DNA from 4 places in the Yersinia entomophaga genome. Region 4 is predicted to be linked to each of the others. Evidence: predicted binding sites of a transcription regulator. Region 4 holds the regulator's gene; each other region holds the start of a gene.

Region 1 (3,198 bases), 940 kb from region 4:
TTTGGCGGTTGCAGCCGATAAAGTAGATCATTTGAAAACCCTGACTCAGGACTATTTAGACATCCTGAAAAACGAGCTATCTGCGGTAGAAAAAAATCTCACCGTGGTGCTGGAACCCGTCAGTAGCGCAGCGAAAGCTTTGACCGCTGATACCCAGCACCGTCTGCTGGCATTGCTGAATGCGACGCCAAACGGCGTAATCCGTATGAGTGATGAAGTGAAAGGCGTGGTTGAAACCTCACTGAACGTGGGCGTCGTGACCATGGAAGAAGATAAGGCCGAAATTATGTGCCTGATTCGTTCCCTGATCGACAGCGGCAAAGACTATGTTGTTAGCATGCTAACCGCCGTTGGCCAACTGGCTGGCGCGCAGACTACGCCTAAAGGCGGCTATCCTGGCTGGCAGCCTGACGCAAACTCTCCGGTCATGCATTTAGTTCGCGAAACCTATGAGAAACTGTTTAACAAAACGCCAAATATCATGGTAATCCACGCCGGTCTGGAATGTGGTTTGTTCAAAAAACCTTACCCAGAAATGGATATGGTTTCCATCGGCCCAACCATGACAGGCCCACATTCTCCGGATGAACAAGTACATATCGAAAGCGTTGGTCAATACTGGCAATTACTGACCGCATTGCTGAAAGCCATTCCAAAACGCGCTTAAGCGAGTACCGCACTATCATTACGAACGGCGCCGCCTGCGGTAGCGCCGTTTTTTATGGCAAATTTGCTGCTAGAAAACCCAGAACCTGGCATCTATCCCAGCGCTATTCCCAATTCAGCAATAATTGCCGTTCAATCTGCGGATCCAGCAGGCTGACATGCAATCCCACCAGTCGCACACCTCTGTCCGCCCGTCGCTCATCCCAAACTTGCTTGGCAATACGCAATAAATCGACCTTGTTCAATTCTGGCCAAACGTGTTCCTGAGTCGTTTGCTGAAAATCCTGAAATTTAAGCTTTACGCCCTGACGAGCAATTTGCAGATCCGGCCTGACCTTAGCCAAGCGGGCTTCCAGTTCGGGGAAAAGTTTTTCAATAATCTCAACGCATTCTTCCCAGTGATGAATATCCTGCGCCAGCGTCCTTTCTACGCCAACGGATTTACGCAACCGATCGGGAGATATACTTCGCTCATCAATACCATGGCAGCGCTCCCATAATACCCGCCCAAATTTACCAAAGGTTTTCAGTAAATCAGCCAAAGGATAATTTTGGACATCAACACAATGAGTTAAACCCAATTCCTGTAAACGCTTAGCCGTTACTTTTCCCACGCCCGGAATTTTGTTAAGCGGCAAAGTTTGTAGAAAAGGTTGAATTTGATCCGGTGTAATAACGTATTGTCCGTTGGGCTTATTGATATCTGAAGCGATCTTGGCTAAGAATTTGATCGGGGCGATTCCGGCGGATGCAGTTAAACCTAATTCCTCATGAATTGACTGGCGGATCTGTTGAGCAATTAAGGTTGCTGAACCGCTAAAAACCTGACTTTCGGAGACATCCAGATACGCTTCATCCAGCGATAATGGCTCGATAAGCAAAGTGTAACGGGCAAATATTTCGCGAATATGTAAAGAAGCTTCTTTATATGCCGCCATACGCCCCGGAATCACTTTTAAATGCGGGCAAAGCTTCAATGCCATCGCAGTGGACATCGCACTATGGACACCGTAACGTCTGGCAGGATAATTGGCCGTGCTGATAACGCCACGACGATCTGCGCTACCGCCAATGGCCAAAGGGATATCGCGTAAACTGGGGTCATCCCGCATCTCTACGGCTGCAAAAAAGCAGTCCATATCAACATGGATAATCTTGCGCACTCTCACTCCCATCGGCAATAGACAACTGTATAAGTATACAGTAAAAAAAGCCATGTTCAAGATTGTCCTAATTTAAATGCCGCTAAATATTTCTAATTTCCAGATCGAATACTGTTATTTACATTTAAGCGATTTTTTCATTTATTTTTAATAAAAAAGTACTACATTCGATAAAGTCGTAGAGTAATGTTTTTTTATAAAGTAAAACACATGTATAGAGAAATTCAATTTAAATGGGTTATACGGGGTATATATTATGCGGAATTATATTATGGCAAGTATATTAATCTTATTTTCATTACAAGTTATGTCATCTCCTTCAGCTAATGAACCGCCGAAAATAGTGGCGCACCGGGCTGGTACCGGAGACGCACCAGAAAATACGCTCCCTGCAATTAAGAAATCGTTGGAAAATGGAGCTGATGCTATTTGGATTACCCTACAGTTAACAAAAGATGATGTACCGGTACTTTATCGACCTTCCGATTTAAAAGAACTAACCAATGTTTCAGGAAAAGTCAGAGACTATACGAACAAACAGCTATCAACAGTTAATGCTGCTAAATTCTATAATGAAAAAAATAAAACCGCATTTTCAGCCAATATTCCAACGTTAGAAGAAGTCCTAAAGTTGAAATATGTGCTGGAAGATTATCCTAACGTCATGTTCTATCTAGATATTAAATCCCCAGATGCCGAAAATCTGGCTCAGCCTTTTGCTCAGGCTCTACAAAAAGTGCTGAAGGAAACCAACAGTTTTGAACGTACCCGGGTTTATTCAACCGACAAACTGTATCTGAACGCTATAGATCAGATGAATAAGGACGCGGGGCGAAAAGAGCAAATTCAACGTTTTGAAAGTCGAGATGAAACTCGTGATGCTTTGGTCGATATAACCTTAGGCCATCAATGTAAGCTGCCGGTAGACAAAAAGGAGCGCTGGTACGGATTGGAGATGAAGCGAAACGTTGAGTTAGTCGTTGTGGAAAAATTCACTCTTGGCGAAGGCCGTTCTCACTCAAACACCGTATTAACATGGGATAAAAGCGCTATCGATTGTTTCCGCTCCAAAGGGAAAGCCTATATTATTTTCTTTGGTATCAATACAGCGCAGGATTATGAAAAAGCAAAAGAGCTAGGTGCAGATGCCGTGATGGTTAACTCACCGAAAGAATTTAAAAAAATAGTGAATGAAAAAAAGTAATCGATTAAATATATCCTTGTAGACAAAAAGCCCGGCAGTTAATTAGCCGGGCCTTTTATGCTATAGGATACGAAACTGATCCAGTTTCTTCTGCCGGGCCGCTTCTTTTTCCATTCGCTTTTTACGGGAATCACAAGGCTCAGGACAGTCGCAGACTTTCTCCAT
Region 2 (3,198 bases), 1.4 Mb from region 4:
GCGTTGGCGCTGGCTGCCGCTGATTGTGATAAAGACCACTTTAAACCGATTAAAATTGGCGGCCGTATCCCGTTAATAGCCTAACTCATTGAGGTCATAGCCAATGGCTTAGCGCGCTGTGGTTCCTTCAGATAACCAGGGTGAAGCAGTACTCCAGAAAATTACATTCGCACCTAAATAGTTCTCTGCATAATCGGTAAACTCAGCTTTGGTAAAGGGTTTGCCGGTTTTAGCATTGGTGTAGGTGAGGGTGGGTTCCTGGACGGCCATTCCAACCAGACTAAGCTTGCCTTTGTATTGATTAAAGAACGGATAGGCATTTTTCATCTGCGCTTTTTTATTTGGTACGATATCTGGCCCGCCCAGCCCCACCTTGTTTTTCGCAGCGAATTCAAACAGGCGTGACATGTATTGATGATCATTATTCCATTCACAAGGCCAAAAATTGACGTATTGCACCACATGAGATTTAGAGAAGACTTTACGGGCAAAGGCCATATTCTCCATCTCTGCGGCAAAGTATTTATCGCAGCTAAAGCCGGATTTATCCCTTTTAATATCGGGGTCAATGGCGGTTTCTGGCAGATTGACGCCAAATACCCGGCCGTCGAATTTTGTAGCTAATGCCGCCAGTAGTTTTTGATAGCGTTGTTGTACCGCCGGATTCCACTGCTGGGTTACCCAACCTGAACCCGCAGGCTTATTTTCGCCGGGATTATCATATTGCGGTACGATACCGCCGTTATAGCGCGGATCTTTCATTAGATAGGCAGGAACGTTTTTAGCTTGAGGCTCAAAGAAACGATCCTGAATTTGAATAAAAAGTTTCTTATTTAAACTATTAAGGTAGGCAAGGTCACGCTCGATCTGTGAAAAATCATACTGATCTTTGTCGGTTTCTAGCGCCTTCCAATTATAGACAATTTGTACTCCGCCAATATCAGGCCGCTGAATCAGAGAGGAAATAGTCGTTAAATCGTCTGAACCGGTATACAGAAAGTTTTGCGGTACAGCGCCAGTGGCAGCATAGGAAAATAACGTTATTAGCAGACCGGCGTGTAATAAAATATTTCCTGCTAGTTTCATATTCTTCCTTAAATAAGTTGGGCTAATTATTTTTCGCGAGTTAACGGCGATAACATTCGCAGCAATACATTCGCAGTAATAAAGGTAACGCAATTAAACACAGAGTAATTAAACGTAAAGTAATAAAACTGGCTGATAGCGTACACGGCTAGGTACCGGTATTCAGCCCTCGTAGCGCTCGAATAGCCTTAGGCTCAAGATAGACTACTGTTCTATGACTGCTAATAATACGGCTTACAATGACGTTGCGTGGCCCGGTTTGCCACGCCTCGCTGCGGTAGAACTGTGCCTGTTTGCGCTCAAGCTCTGCGAGATTGGCGTATGAGCGAATCAGATAATAACTGTCTTCCAGTTCTACGCCTTTGCCATAAGCCACTACGTCCATACCGGCTTTCTGATGCAGTGGAATACTAATATCCTGCATAACCCGATGGAATATATTGCCGCTATCGGGCTGTAATTTATATAGAAGAATTTCGACCGTTCGATACATGTCTATCTCCGGATAGATGCAGATCGACGGAGATTAGCTTTCCATAGTCAGCCATTCGTCCGCTTCTTCAAACATCTCTTCGATCAATCTGTTCAGAGCAGATTTTTCCAACTTGGTCACGCCCGATACGTTGAGACCGTTGGCCTGCATGGCCTTAACGTGGACGTCAGCCTCTGGATGAATCCGATGCACACGTTTGGTCAACTCTTCTTTGATCAAATCAGTGGCGTTGGTCAGACCGCCGACGTTTCTTTTGTCATAAATCAATTCAATACGCATATCTTCCCCTAAAAATGTCAGGATAACCCATTCAAAAACAACTGGGTTAATATACAGTATTGGCGCGTTGACACCAAGCCGGTTTTTTCTGCTGCCAGGAATTTAGGACAGTATGTAAGACTGAACCTAGCGATATGTCAGGGTAAAACTCGCTACGCTATTGGCCGCCCCCGGCGTGATTTTGACCCCGGTTTGGTAATAACGAGCAGTCATCGGGATTTCATTAGCTCCAACCGTGGTGCTATCGAGTAAATTCGTGGGCGCGCCCAGCGGAAGGGGATTGCCATCATACAGGATCTGAATTCCCAGACCGCTAGCCACCTGTTCTCCTGTATTGCCGTTTAACGGCAATACATTGTCGCTACTGCCGGAAGTCCCCAGAGTGAGTGAAACTTTGGTGTCAACTTGGCAGTCCAGCCCGATGGTAAATGGGACGGAGCGGCCATAGCTGCCGGGGCCGGAGAAAGAATGACTATTGACGGTACCCATAGGAACCTGAATGGACGGCGTGGTGGTGTTACAGCCGTTGACCTGAATATCTACCGCTGGGAAGGATATTTGACCTAAACCCTTGCCATTTGTGATACCCAGACAGGTGTAACTCACACTGACCGGGTTATATGCCGGCAACGTGCCAGAGGTTATATCGGCATATTTCACCAGGAAATATTCCAGATTGGTGCGCATCAAATAGCCTTCATAGGTGTACTGTGGTGCGTAAACATCTAGCAATCCGTCTCTACCGTCGGTTCTGTACGCGATGCCGACGCCTTCCTTTGAAGTTTTATACACTGGCATTGAATCGTAATAGATGCCCGTCCATTTAGTGGATGTTCGTGGTTGAAGAACGAAGTTCCCCGGTGCGCCGAACGAGTTGTTTTTTACTACTTTTACCGCATAGCTATAAACGCCAGAGGCAAGTAATGAGCCTATCGGGGCATTCATTGGAACGGTAACGGGTCCCTGGCTGGTACTGGGGTAGATATCCCACACCGCCCAGCATTCAGCTTCGGCATAACTTTTGGGTGTGAAAACCAACGTCAGCAGAAGAATGAGATAAATCCCTTTTTGTCTTATGGACAACATTTTCAATCTATTCAGCATAAATTTCTCCTGCTCCATGAGAGAGTTTCCCTCATTAAGATAACGGGGGAATAGTGGTTAGCGTTTTCTTTTCCACTTAACCTTCCCCGTCATCTCTCCATTGTGGCCAATAAATATTATAAATTTCAATCAATTAGTTTTTTTTGGCCGGATTTTAGCCAGCTTATCCAGTCGCGTATATTCCGGATTTAAATATCAATAATGGCGGCTTATTTTTCGCTGCGGCTGAAACTCTG
Region 3 (3,198 bases), 2.1 Mb from region 4:
CGCACCACCTGCTCAACCACTTCCCCGCCGGATTTCTCCAGCTCGTATTTGCCCGGCGTTGCCGAAACGTAGATGGTTTGCGGAGCCAACGCTTCGAACTCTTCAAAGCGCATTGGGCGGTTATCTAACGCCGACGGCAGACGGAAGCCGTATTCCACCAGCGTTTCTTTCCGCGAACGGTCCCCTTTGTACATACCGCCGATTTGCGGAATAGTCACATGGGATTCATCCACGATCAGCAAACCGTCGGCAGGCAAATAGTCAAACAGCGTCGGCGGCGCCTCTCCCTCTCCGCGCCCGGATAAGTAACGTGAATAGTTTTCTATCCCGGAGCAGTATCCCAATTCATTCATCATTTCCAAATCAAACTGGGTTCGCTGGGTCAAACGCTGTTCTTCTACCAGTTTATTGTTCTCCAGTAGTACCTTACGCCGTTGCGCTAGTTCGACTTTAATGTCTTCCATCGCTTGCAAAATACGTTCTCGCGGCGTGACATAGTGAGTTTTCGGATACACGGTAAAACGCGGAACTTCCTGATGCAGCTGGCCCGTCAGGGGATCAAACAGCGATAATCGCTCCACTTCCTCATCAAATAGCTCCACTCTCAGCGCCAATTCATCAGATTCGGCAGGGAAAATATCAATCACTTCACCGCGCACCCGAAAAGTCCCGCGCTGGAACGCCTGATCGTTGCGGGCATATTGCAACTCCGCTAGCCGACGTAAAATCGCCCGCTGATCGATAATCATTCCTTTGGTCAGATGCAGCATCATTTTCAGATACAAATCCGGATCGCCCAAACCGTAGATAGCAGAAACCGAGGCCACCACCACCACATCACGCCGCTCCAGCAGGGCTTTGGTGGCTGAAAGCCGCATCTGTTCGATATGCTCGTTTACCGATGCATCTTTCTCGATAAAAGTATCAGAACTGGGGACGTAGGCTTCTGGCTGGTAATAATCGTAGTAGGAAACGAAATATTCCACCGCATTATCAGGAAAAAATTCTTTCATTTCGCCATACAGCTGTGCCGCCAGCGTCTTATTGGGTGCCAAAATCATGGTTGGCCGATTCAGATCGGCGATCACATTCGCCACGGTAAAAGTCTTACCCGAGCCGGTAACCCCTAGCAGCGTTTGGTGCGCCAGGCCATTTTCCAGACCTTCTTCCAGTTGACGGATCGCCTCCGGCTGATCGCCAGCAGGCTTAAACTCAGAATGCAGTTTGAATAATTTACTCATGAATTAGCTACCCGATGGAGAATCACGCGCGGTTAGGAAGCTAATTATGCGAGCCTCCCAGATTTTTTCCACTGCTATGATACTGGATATAAAACCAGCATCAAGTATAAATATAGGGAAAAGAGCGCTGGTTCTGGCACGACACCTCCGTTATCTCGATTCCATATTGCCATTTGCATGACAATACCCCATTTATCCCCAGAAAGAGGCAGTTGTTAACCTCTGTAAAACAAATTGATTAAAGATCACACATAACCACCAGTGTTAAATACTCAAGTCTTGATTTTAATTAACTTATTGTAATTTATGTATATTTAGAAAAAGAAGAGAATCCAGACAACCGGGGCATAAGCCGCGTCCTCTCTCGCTTGCGACTAGTTTTTTGTGTCTAATACACAAGGTTATCCACAGGAATGGTGGATAACTCACTCAATCCCGTCTGTGGTGCGAGCTGGAGAAAACCGCCGGTTAAGGTAAAAACAGGTCCAAATAGGATTTTTTAGTCATTTTTTTACATTTTTATTTCTCTATATATTTCAATTAGTGCTAAATATCCCCCTTGCTAATTTGCTATTCGCCGCCTACACGAGTCATCCACCGCGCAACCGATTCAAATTGTTTCTTTTTTGCACCACGCCCCCTCAGAGTGGCACCGCCTAGGTGCAACCGCCATCCCGTAGCTGCCGGCGGTTTATGCCATTTCCAATAAATTTTACGCAAGTGGCCAAATAATTTCGTTACATCGTCCTAACATAATGGTTTTTTCTTATGCGTTAGCAACCTGGCTCGAGAGTTGCTTATTTCACTGTGATTCGGCGTAACAGAAGCGTGATAGCGGGAGTTGCGTTCCAGTGTTAATAGGCCAGACTGAGTGCTGAAAACGGCTGTTTAGCAGTAAAAATCACCGTTAGCCGCAAGTTAATATCTGAAACTGGTTATTTATCACTTCTTTATGCCAACACGTTTTTTCATATCTTGAGATTTTTATGCTGAGGATTGGCCTAACGGCAGCAAAAGTTGCTCGCAGAACTCAGCCAGCCTACGCCCTCAGCACCTAGCCAAGCGAGGAGATTTTCTGATGCTACGTTTACAATCGGTCAATCAATTTTATGGTCGCACCCATATTCTATGGGATATCAATCTTGAGTTACCTCCCGGCCAATGTACCTGTCTGATAGGTCGTAATGGCGTAGGAAAAACCACGCTGATCAATTGCATAATGGGTCATCTTCCAGTGGAAAGCGGCACGATGGTTTGGCAACCCGGGGGGGAACCGCCTGAAAACCTGCTTCACCAGCCGGTAGAGCGACGAACCGCACTGGGGATTGGCTATGTCCCACAAGGGCAGCCAATCTTCTCTCAACTGAGCGTGGAGGATAATTTGCTGGTCGCGCTTCTGGCTGGGCGTCACAAAGATCGGGTTATTCCCCACTGGATCTATGATTTCTTTCCGTTTTTACATCAGCAGCGCCGTCAACGCGGCGGGGAGCTAACGCGTAACCAACAGCAACTGTTGGCATTCGCGCGCGCGTTAGTTCCCGAACCGGAATTACTGATTCTGGATGAACCGGGTTGCGGTGATCAGCCCGCGCTAAATGCGGAAATTGGCAGTGTCATTCGCCAGTTATGCCAAAATATTGGCCTGACGGTCTTACTGGTTGAACACCGGTTGGAGAACATTCAGCAAGTGGCCGATCGCTTTTATTTGATTGATGAGGGAAGAAATGTGGCTCAAGGAAAATTTGCGCTGTTAGATGACGATTTGATCACCGAATACTTAACGGTTTGATAAATCTGTTATTCGAGATAAGCATTGATATGAAGTTCGAGCGAGTACATTACCTGCGGCATTATTCAGTTTAATGGCCGCAGGCGTTGAGGATGAAATCTGTTTGTTCCGAAGCTGTGCGGACAGTATCGTCTAATGTAATAAGTTTAAAAAATTACCGTGACTTAG
Region 4 (3,198 bases):
TTTCTTTTAGAACAAGGATTTATACACAAAGTTGAGTCGGCAAACAGCTATGTGCTGTGCCATCATTTTGAGGAGCCGCTGCACACCTCAGCGCTGTTTATTTGCGATCGCTGCGGTTTGGTAACGGAAAAAACCACCGTTGGTATTGAAGAAGCCTTAGCTTTGCTGGCGAAACAATCAGGTTTTGCGCTGCGTCACAGCGTGGTAGAGGCTCACGGCCTTTGCGCCACGTGCGGCGAAGTCGAAGCCTGTGATAGCCATGAACATTGCGATCACGACCATAGTCTAGTGGCAAAAAGAAAGTAACCTTGGAAAAGTAACCCCTGGTGCAGAAATCATTTCTGTCGTCATACGGCGGCAGAAATAAAATAAAAAATGGTTTGTCGTCATGACTCACTGTATTAATTAACATTGTATTGATTGACATTAATTATAACCAACACTGGAAGTGTCAGCACCTCCTTGTGCTTGCAACATCTTAATATAAAACATGTAAACTTGATGATATTAAATTATATTTTAATAAATAACTCTATTTATAAAATATCGACACATTTAATAACACCGTGGAGGGAGGTAAGTTTTATATTCATATATTAATACCAACTCAGGTTACCAGCGATATTTGGTATGATCTTCCCAAGCTTTCACTTCTTTTTCCGCAGCTTCCTTCTGATAACCGTATTTTTCCTGAATTTTACCTACCAGCTGTTCGCGTTTCCCTTCTATCACCTTCAGGTCATCATCCGTCAGCTTGCCCCATTTCTCTTTAATTTTCCCTTTAAACTGCTTCCAGTTACCGTCGGCTTGATCTTTATTCATAATATCTCCGTTAACTTTTGTTAGCTCAGTTTATTTAATTCCTATTAATATATAGGCTAATATAATTACCAGTAAATTAATAAGACAATCTTAAATTGAATCGTTGTCTTATTCTTACCGTGAAATAACTATAGCAGAGCATTCTGCCGATGGCTAAATTAGTACTATGGAATAGTAATGAAATAGTAGGCAGGCTAAGAAAACCTCATATTATTCTGTATTTAAATCAGCAAGTAACTCGTTATTATCGGATAGTTCTCAATATTACTAAAACACTGTCATGTGAGTGATTAACCAATATATATGCCTTCATTTCTGATGAGATACAGGATTATTTGAGTCGTAGCACACATAATAAAACCCCAATGAAGGGGCTTTATTTAAGGGATAAAATCAATTGCTATTAACGCTAACTACCGCAGGTAGGAATACGTGGTTCGTTAAATCCAGTCGCCATTGCGGATAACGCCAACGGCTAAACCTTCGATAGTAAATGTTTGCTCGCGCAGATCGACGACGATGGGCTGAAATTCACTGTTTTCAGGCAGCAACTGAACAATATTACCTTGTTTTTTCAGACGCTTAACAGTAACTTCATCATCAATACGCGCCACCACAACCTGCCCATTGCGCACATCCTGAGTTTTATGAACCGCAAGCAAATCACCGTCCAGAATACCGATATCTCTCATAGACATACCGTTTACCCGCAGCAGAAAATCAGCATTAGGCTTAAACAGCGAAGGATCAACTTTATAGTGACCTTCAATATGCTGCTGCGCTAACAGCGGTTCGCCCGCAGCAACCCGGCCAATCAGCGGCAGGCCTTCTTCGTCTTCCATTAATAGGCGAATACCACGAGAAGCGCCGGAGACGATCTCAATCACCCCTTTACGCGCCAACGCCTTTAGATGCTCTTCTGCGGCATTAGGCGAACGGAACCCCAGACGCTGCGCGATCTCGGCACGTGTCGGTGGCATGCCCGTTTGCGAGATGTGATCGCGAACCAAGTCGTAGACCTGTTGCTGTCTGGTAGTAAGTGCTTTCATTCCGCCCCCTGTTTGTTTATACAGTTTAGCTGTGAGTATATACAGCCAAACCCCTATTGGGAACCGAAGAGTGAATAAAAACAGGGATTAATGGCTGTATTGTTCTTCACCACTATTTGCTCTTTCCCTGAACTATGCCAAATTCAAGTATTGCCACAGCACAGTAGCCCAAATAAATACCGCCAGCAGGATAGTGATGAGCACTGCGGCGGACCCCATATCCTTTGCCCGACCTGAAAGGTCATGCAGCTCGCTGCCAATCCGGTCAACAACCGCTTCAATCGCACTGTTGATAATTTCAACCACCACCACCAAGACGACAGATCCGATCAATAAAATTCGCTCTATGACTCCCACATCAAGCCAGAAGGCCAGTATGATAGCGATGACGGCCACCACGGCCTCCTGCCGGAAAGCGGCTTCATTTTTCCAAGCAGCGGTTAACCCTTTCACAGAATAACCTGCCGCTTTATAGATACGGGTTAGTCCTGTTGATTGATTAGCCATGAGTTATGTACCTTTTTATTGGATTGATAATAGTTTCGCTGCTTCCATCAGTCTGATCACCACAGATCTCAAAACGAGTTTCTGGTATCCTTGCGGCGAATTGCTAACAAGAGGCTTCACGTTGTTATGTCAGGTTGGCGTAAAATATATTATAAGTTACTGAATTTACCACTTAAATTGTTGGTAAAAAGCAAGGTAATCCCCGCAGATCCTGTGACTGAACTGGGGTTAGACCCGTCACGTCCAATTTTGTATGTTTTACCTTATAACTCTAAGGCTGATTTGCTGACATTGCGAGCGCAGTGCCTGGCACAAGATCTTCCCGATCCGTTGATTCCACTGGAAATAGACGGTGCACAGCTGCCAAGTCACGTTTTCATCGATAATGGCCCACGGGTATTTCGCTATTATGCCCCGAAGCAGGAATCGGTAAAATTATTCCACGATTATCTGGATCTGCATCGCAATAATCCTGAGCTGGATATTCAGATGCTACCGGTATCAGTAATGTTTGGCCGCTCTCCGGGCCGGGAAGGTCACGGTACACCACATCTGCGCGTACTGAACGGCGTACAAAAATTCTTTGCCGTACTGTGGCTGGGTCGCGATAGCTTTGTGCGATTCTCGACTACCGTTTCCCTGCGCCGCATGGCCAGTGAGCACGGCACTGACAAAACCATCGCCCATAAGCTGGCCAGAGTCGCGCGTATGCACTTCTCTCGTCAGCGTTTAGCTGCCGTTGGCCCAAGTCTGCCGGCACGTCAGGAGCTATTTAAAAAGCTGCTGGCGTCAAAAGCTATCGAAAAAGCGGTGGCTGATG

The links. Region 4 encodes LexA, which represses DNA repair genes until DNA is damaged. Its sites were predicted from a motif close to TNCTGTATGTACATACAGNA; they were not measured.
Region 1: dinB (DNA polymerase IV) is a predicted target of LexA. The motif match lies at 1,853-1,872, and genes of this name have one in related genera.
Region 2: PL78_RS17005 (DinI-like family protein) is a predicted target of LexA. The motif match lies at 1,898-1,917, and genes of this name have one in related genera.
Region 3: uvrB (excinuclease ABC subunit UvrB) is a predicted target of LexA. The motif match lies at 1,322-1,341, and genes of this name have one in related genera.

What each region holds. Positions count from the first base shown of each region.
Region 1 covers NZ_CP010029.1:1,461,752-1,464,949, forward strand. The annotation lists gene pepD (beta-Ala-His dipeptidase) at 1-667, shown strand, start outside; gene dinB (DNA polymerase IV) at 771-1,829, opposite strand; gene PL78_RS06640 (glycerophosphodiester phosphodiesterase family protein) at 2,086-3,033, shown strand; gene nqrM ((Na+)-NQR maturation NqrM) at 3,094-3,198, opposite strand, start outside.
Region 2 covers NZ_CP010029.1:3,788,654-3,791,851, forward strand. The annotation lists gene PL78_RS16990 (MBL fold metallo-hydrolase) at 1-84, shown strand, start outside; gene PL78_RS16995 (hypothetical protein) at 109-1,086, opposite strand; gene PL78_RS17000 (NIPSNAP family protein) at 1,235-1,579, opposite strand; gene PL78_RS17005 (DinI-like family protein) at 1,613-1,858, opposite strand; gene PL78_RS17010 (fimbrial protein) at 1,985-2,962, opposite strand; gene PL78_RS17015 (YagU family protein) at 3,158-3,198, opposite strand, start outside.
Region 3 covers NZ_CP010029.1:346,352-349,549, reverse strand. The annotation lists gene uvrB (excinuclease ABC subunit UvrB) at 1-1,241, opposite strand, end outside; gene PL78_RS01725 (ABC transporter ATP-binding protein) at 2,320-3,030, shown strand; gene PL78_RS01720 (hypothetical protein) at 3,195-3,198, opposite strand, start outside.
Region 4 covers NZ_CP010029.1:2,397,216-2,400,413, forward strand. The annotation lists gene zur (zinc uptake transcriptional repressor Zur) at 1-306, shown strand, start outside; gene PL78_RS10990 (CsbD family protein) at 613-822, opposite strand; gene lexA (transcriptional repressor LexA) at 1,263-1,871, opposite strand; gene PL78_RS11000 (diacylglycerol kinase) at 2,004-2,378, opposite strand; gene plsB (glycerol-3-phosphate 1-O-acyltransferase PlsB) at 2,505-3,198, shown strand, end outside.